One region of the uncultured Planococcus sp. genome, then DNA from elsewhere that is predicted to be linked to it. Evidence: riboswitches for the same ligand, from Rfam matches in the RefSeq annotation. Region 1 holds a riboswitch; each other region holds the start of a gene.
What was found. A riboswitch is a leader RNA that binds a small molecule or an ion and turns the genes downstream of it on or off. The one in region 1 is predicted to bind lysine.
Positions count from the first base shown of each region.

Region 2: another riboswitch for lysine. It lies ahead of dapA (4-hydroxy-tetrahydrodipicolinate synthase); the one in region 1 lies ahead of Q0785_RS15565 (Na+/H+ antiporter NhaC family protein).
Region 3: another riboswitch for lysine. It lies ahead of Q0785_RS13220 (aspartate kinase); the one in region 1 lies ahead of Q0785_RS15565 (Na+/H+ antiporter NhaC family protein).

Region 1 is NZ_CANMXD010000011.1:36,734-39,004, forward strand. Features, by position in the region: gene Q0785_RS15565 (Na+/H+ antiporter NhaC family protein) at 1-840, opposite strand, end outside; lysine riboswitch at 948-1,129, opposite strand; gene Q0785_RS15570 (bifunctional UDP-sugar hydrolase/5'-nucleotidase) at 1,201-2,271, opposite strand, start outside.
Region 2 is NZ_CANMXD010000009.1:20,846-23,116, reverse strand. Features, by position in the region: gene dapA (4-hydroxy-tetrahydrodipicolinate synthase) at 1-848, opposite strand, end outside; lysine riboswitch at 978-1,156, opposite strand; gene Q0785_RS13555 (class I SAM-dependent methyltransferase) at 1,262-1,873, shown strand; gene Q0785_RS13550 (neutral zinc metallopeptidase) at 1,933-2,271, shown strand, end outside.
Region 3 is NZ_CANMXD010000008.1:165,524-167,794, forward strand. Features, by position in the region: gene Q0785_RS13220 (aspartate kinase) at 1-998, opposite strand, end outside; lysine riboswitch at 1,122-1,296, opposite strand; gene uvrC (excinuclease ABC subunit UvrC) at 1,334-2,271, opposite strand, start outside.

The DNA.
Region 1 (2,271 bases):
CCAAATCATCGCACCTACCGTTCCGATAATCAACAAAAGAATCGGAAGCAACAAGTCTCTCATATGTCCGTGAGTATGCGACGGAAAATCTTCTTTCATTTCACCGGGGATCGTTTTTTCAGGATCAAAAAGCTGTCCTTTGGTGATCGCCAACACTTCGTGTTTCTTCATCTCTCCAAAATCGACATCACGTATAGCGACAAAGAAGACGATAGCCAATGAAGCGACAACATAGAAGTTCATTGGTGCCATCCAAAGAAAAGCTTCCAGCGCGGAATATTCCACGAAGGTCTGGCCGGCTAAGATGGTTGCAATGATACCGATGATGGCAGCACCCCAGCTCGATACTGGAGAGACCACACAGACCGGTGCAGCAGTCGAATCGATGAAGTATGCAAGTTTCGCACGTGATACTTTGTAACGGTCCGTAATCGGACGCGCTACTTGCCCGACTGCGAGTGCATTGAAATAGTCATCGATGAAGATGGCCATGCCCAAAACCACTGTCAGAACTTTTGCTCCTCTGCGGGACTTAATGCGTGTAGAAGCCCATTCAGCAAAAGCATGGCTTCCTCCCGACAGGCTGACGAATGCTGTAATGATGCCCAGCAATAACAGAAAAAGAATGATAAAGACATTATAGGCGTTAAAGCCTCCGTCCCAAAAAATGATAGCGAATGATGTGACTAGCTCCTGCAAGGCTGCAATTGGTGCAAACCATGTCAGAATTACTGCTGCCGCAACAATACCCGTACCGAGCGATAACAATACGCGGCGAGTCAGCAACACCATTACGATGGCGATGATCGGCGGCAAAATCGAAAAAATCGTATTCTCCATGAATCTTCCTCCTAGTTTTTGATGGGTGAAAAATGAGAAAAAAAAAGCCGACCTCTCCAGTTGGATAAGTCAGCCTTCTACAATTCGTCTGTGCGGTAAACATCAAACAACCCTGTAGCTCTCCATTTTAGCTTGCGCTTAAATGACAGTGACATTCTTGTTCAGAATGACCCCAATCCATTTCCTTAGACCTCGGAAAATGAATTTCGGCAAAACTCCCTTTCAGATGCGTTCAACGCGGTCAAACTCGCGCATCCTACTGATCAGTTCTGCAGCCTCTACCCACCAATATATATTTCTTTGTTAGCATAGCTCAAAATTAAAACAAAATCAAATGCGGATATACTCTGAACATTCCCTCTACTTCAAGGCTTTGCTATGAAAATACTGACTGAAGACATCCCTCAGAAACTCAGGCATGAAATACGTTTTCGCAGCTCTTTTCAAGCTTGGGAAAAAATAGCCGAACGTCAGCATGTCCAAAGTGATCAAGCGATAAATTCGATCGTGCACCGCCACTTGTCCATTGATGTAAAATCGGTGTTCGATGATCTCCATATTCATATGAATCATTTTGCCGAATACTACACCCCGGAATCCCATTCCTTTCAACTCGAGCTGTGGCCATTCCGAATTCAGGGATTGCAGGTAGATTTCCTTCAATTCCGCTCCACTTAATTCGACAAGGCAGGGGTTAATGGGGTGCGGCAGCATTTTGTGGAAATCATAGCGTGTCAGGGCACCTTTCGGCATGTCTTCCATAAAGATTCCTGCATTGAACAAAGCACAGTCTGCTCCGGCAAACTCTATCAGCGCTTTTCCGAATAAAGCACCAAGTTCGGAATCCTTAAACCACTCAGCTTTCAGAAGTTTTGTACTTTGAAAAACCAGCTCATCCATCTGGTTTTTCCCTTGCTCCACCAAAAAATCATCAAAGCCTTTTTCCACTTCACGCAACCTGGAAGTCTCAATCAGCTGCGCTGAGGATTTACCGAACTTCTCCTCTACAGTAATCTGGCCAATGTAAAAGCCGAATTTCCCCGCAGCACCAAGCAGTGTATCTCCCAGCCATTTTCCTTCATGGAAAACGTGGTGCGTATGGGCTCCCAGGATGATGTTGATCTGTGGGCAAAGCTCTGCCAACAATTCATCTTCTTTGATGCCAAGATGCGACAGACAGATAATCAGATCGACCTGTCCTTCAATTTCTTTTACTGCCTGGATGATCGACTCTTTCGCGTCTGTTATCTGCCAGCCCAATTTGCGGTAGAATGGAGTAAATTCTGCAGTCGCACCGACCAGCCCGATACGGGTTCCATTCATCGTACGAATTATATGGGAAGGCTTTGCCCATATCGGACGGTTGCCTTGAAAATCAAATAGATTCGATACTACCACTTCAAAATCGGCCTGGACGTATAAGTCATTCAG
Region 2 (2,271 bases), on a different contig from region 1:
CGTAAAGTGACAGTTTCTTCTTCAGTCAATGGAATCATCGGCAAGCGTACACCGCCAACTTCCACACCCTTCATGTTAAGTGCTGCTTTGACCGGAGATGGATTAGGTGCGGCGAACAATGCTTTCATCATCGGGACCAGTCTGCGGTGAATAGCGGCAGCAGTGCTCACATCGCCTGTTTTGAAGCTGGTGATCATGTCCTGCATATCGTTGCCAATGACATGCGCGGAAACTGAGACGATGCCAGTACCGCCGATTGACAGCATCGGCAAGGTCAGGCTGTCATCGCCGCTGTATACAGAAAATGTAGCCGGTGTTTTTTCGATGATCTCTGCAGCTGCGTCCAAGTCTCCACTCGCTTCTTTGACAGAAACGATATTGTCGATCTTGGACAAACGAATGATTGTCTCTGTAGACATATTGACCACACTGCGGCCTGGGATGTTGTACAGCATGACAGGGAGGCTTGTTGACTGGGCGATTGCCTGGAAATGCTGGAACATGCCTTCCTGTGAAGGTTTGTTGTAATAAGGCGTGACGAGCATGATCCCATCAACGCCTGTTTCTTCAGCCTGTCTCGTCAAAGAAATGGAAGCGCGTGTATTGTTGGAGCCGGTTCCTGCAATTACCGGAATCCGTCCGGCGACTGTGTTGACGGTAAACTCAAATAACTCCACTTTTTCCTCTGACGATAAAGTTGGGGATTCTCCTGTTGTGCCTGCGACGACAAGGCCGTCTGAACCGTTTGCGATCAAATGCTCTATCAGTTTTTGTGTTGCCGGAAAATCGATTTCTCCATGTTGGTCGAATGGCGTCACCATTGCTGTAATTACTTGGCCGAAATTCATAATGAACACACCCTTTTCTAATTTTTGTCGAAACTTAGAGGTGAGGGGCCAGTCAGGAATAAACAAAAAAAGCAGCAACGAGGGGGTCCCGTTGCTGCAGTAGAAACAATGTTTAACATTCGTTCCTGTGCATCAGATAGCCCTCCATATAGTTTCCTATATGACAGTCCTGCATTTATTGAATGCAGACCCAGCGCACGGAAAAATGAGATTTCCGCCACTTCGGCAAATCCCCCTTTCGGCAAACGTCAATGGATCTCATCATCCTCGTTTTGCGTACTGATGGTTTTTGCGCCTCTATCCTACTCCTTAAAAGCTGGAGCAAGAAATATTTAATTAGCTGTACTATAACAAATTCTCTTGTAAATTGCAAGACGAAAAATGTAAAATCTTATGAAAAGGGAGGAGTTCGGATGAATGAGCAGTCACATGACCGTCGGCTGAATATTGTAACTGCAGGAAATCAGCAGGGTTTCACGGATTCGCTGCACCATAACCGGTATGAACCAACTCCTTATGAGCTGTTGGACAGGCTGTTCGATAAGTACAGCTTGTCTCCTGGAGACCGGCTGGTGGATGTGGGGGCTGGAAAAGGCCGTTTGAACTTTTATGCCCATCATCTATTTGGTGTGGAAAGTGCGGGCATTGAGATGAATCCGGTATTCTACGCCGAAGCTTTGGAGAACAAAAAGCACTATGCAAAAAAACATAAAAGCGCTGAAAAGAGCATTGCCTTCTATAATTGCCTGGCACAGGATTATCCGATCGATGCGCGGGACAATAAATTTTATTTCTTCAATCCATTCTCAGTGCAGGTATTCATCAGTTTTATTAACGACGTTTTGCGCTCTGCCGAAACAAATCCGCGGATGGTGGAACTGATTTTGTTTTTTGCTCCACAGGAATACAACGATTTCCTGGAAAACAGTACGGCCTTTGAGTTAGTGGAGGAAATTCAGCTGCTTGGTTTCCATAAAGAGCCACGCGAACGTTTTTTAATATACCGACTGCCACATATGGATTAGAAGTAAGGCAATAATGGGTATGTTTTAACTAAAAACAAATTTGAAGCGGGGGAACCTATATGGAATGGAAAGGCAGAAAAGCCAGCAGGAATGTTGAAGACCGAAGAGGGAAAGGCGGGGCCATGGTTGCAGGCGGCGGCATCGGCGGCATCTTGATTGTCCTGCTGGTGGCATTTTTGGGTGGCGACCCGGGCGTCATTCTGGATCAATTGGGAGGATCGGCCGGAACCACTTCAAATGAGCCGTATGTTGCGACGCAGGAAGAAGAGGAGTTGGCTGAATTCGTATCGGTCGTTTTGGCCGATACCGAAGAGGTCTGGACAGAAGTATTTGCGGAAGAAGGCATGGAGTACGTTGAACCGACTCTTGTCCTGTATACCGGAAGCGTCGAGTCGGCT
Region 3 (2,271 bases), on a different contig from region 1:
AGCGACAGGAAGCCGATTTCATCTTTTGCGTCTGTGAGGACGCGGCGCGTTTCTTCCAGGCTTTCCTGAGGGATGGAAAATGAAACCGATGGCGGAAATTCATCACTGATGCTTTGGACGATGATGTCCACATCAATCTGATTTTCAGCAAGTTTTGTAAATATATTGGCTAGGGAACCGTTGAATGGTTTTTTATAAGTGACGGTCACACGCGCGATTCCCGGTTCAAATGCAACACCTCTGACGATTAAGTTTTTCTCCACAGTGATCACCTCTTGTATGATTGTGCCAGGCTCATTTGAATAACTTGCTCTGACGGATAATGGTACATGATTGTTTTTTGCGAACTCGACTGCGCGCGGATGCAGGACTCCTGCCCCCAAATTGGCGAGTTCCAGCATTTCGTCATAGGAAATCTGTTCCAGCTTGCGTGCACCTGTGACAAACCGGGGATCCGATGTATAGACACCGTTGACATCTGTATAAATTTCGCATTTCTCCGCTTTTAAAGCTGCGGCCAGTGCAACAGCCGTCGTATCAGATCCACCTCGGCCGAGAGTGGTGATATTGCCGATTTTATCGACTCCCTGAAAACCGGCCACCACACAAAAATAGCCATTTTCCAATACACGTTCAAGACGATCTGTATGGATTTGTTCAATGCGTGCATTGCGGGGCACGGATTCTGTTTCGATACCCGCCTGCCAACCGGTAAAAGATAAGGCTTCATGTCCCAGCTTTTTGAAAGCCATTGCCAAGAGCGAAATGGTGATCTGCTCACCAGTGGCCAGCAGCATATCCATTTCCCGCTTTGGCGGTTCAGAAGAAATTTCCCCGGCCAGCCCCAGCAGCGTATCGGTCGTCTTACCCATAGCCGAAACGACAATGACAACCCGTTTGCCTTTTTCTTTTTCACGGATGGCCCGTTCAGCCACTCCGATGATCTTTTCCGGAGTTGCGACAGACGTCCCTCCAAATTTCATGACGATCGTTTCCATTTCATCCACTCCCACATTTAGTATGTGGCCCTCACTATGACCGGCAGCAAAGCCGGCCACAAAAAAAGGCAGTTCACCGCAACCACGGTAAACTACCTCTTTCATCATGTACGAAAAACGTCCATGTGAGATAGCCCTCCAGAGATTGACTCTGACAGCTCTGCATTTCTTAAATGCAGAACCAGCATGCGCAACAGCAGTAACACGCAAACTTCGGCGACCGCCCCTTTCACCATTCATCTCAGATTCTGCAAATCTCCGAATGCTTACTATTGACGTTCGCGCCTCTATCATCACTTTTCCAAGTGATTCAATTATTCTATTACGATAACACGTTAAGATTCACTTGGCAATGTGTCTTCCCCAAAATGCTGACTGATGGACAACGCCAGCGCTTCCGGCATTCCGGCCTCTTTGATTTCTTCCACAGAGGCTTCTTTGAGTTTCTTGACAGATCCAAAATGCTTCAGCAGCTGCTGTTTGCGTTTCGGTCCGACTCCTTCAAGACCGTCGAGCGCCGACTGGATCGAATTCTTGCCGCGCAGCTGACGGTGGAAAGTAATGACAAAACGGTGGACCTCATCTTGAATCCGCTGCATCAGATAGAAAGCTTCACTGGTCCGCTTGAGCGGCACAACTTCAGCAGGCGACCCATACAGCAATTGGGAAGTTTGGTGCTTTGCATCTTTCGCCAGTCCCGCAATCGGTATCGATAAACCGAGTTCGTCCTCCAGGATTTCGCGCGCCGACTCCATCTGGCCTTTCCCTCCATCGATGACGATCAGATCCGGCAAAGGCAGACCGTCTTTCAGGACCCGTGAATAGCGGCGGCGGATAACTTCGCGCATGGCCGCATAATCATCGGGCTTGGAAGCATTGCGTGTTTTGTATTTCCGGTAATCCTTTTTGGAAGGCTTGCCGTCGATGAATGTAATCATCGCAGATACCGCATCGGCTCCTTGAATGTGGGAGTTGTCGAATGCTTCGATGCGCAAAGGCGTTTCGATGTTCATTGCTTCTCCCAGATCTACGCAGGCACCGATTGTCCGTTCTTCCTGGCGCTCGAGCAGCTGGAATTTCTCTTTAATGGCAATTTCGGCATTTTTCTTAGCCAGCGCCACCAAATCTTTTTTCTTGCCGCGCTGGGGAACCAGTACACGGACTCCAAGCCATTCTTTCAACATCTCAGGATCATCCGCTTCCGGCAACAGAATTTCACTCGGCTTGACGTGGTTGGCCTTTTCATAAAATTGGCCCAGAAACGTCAAAAACT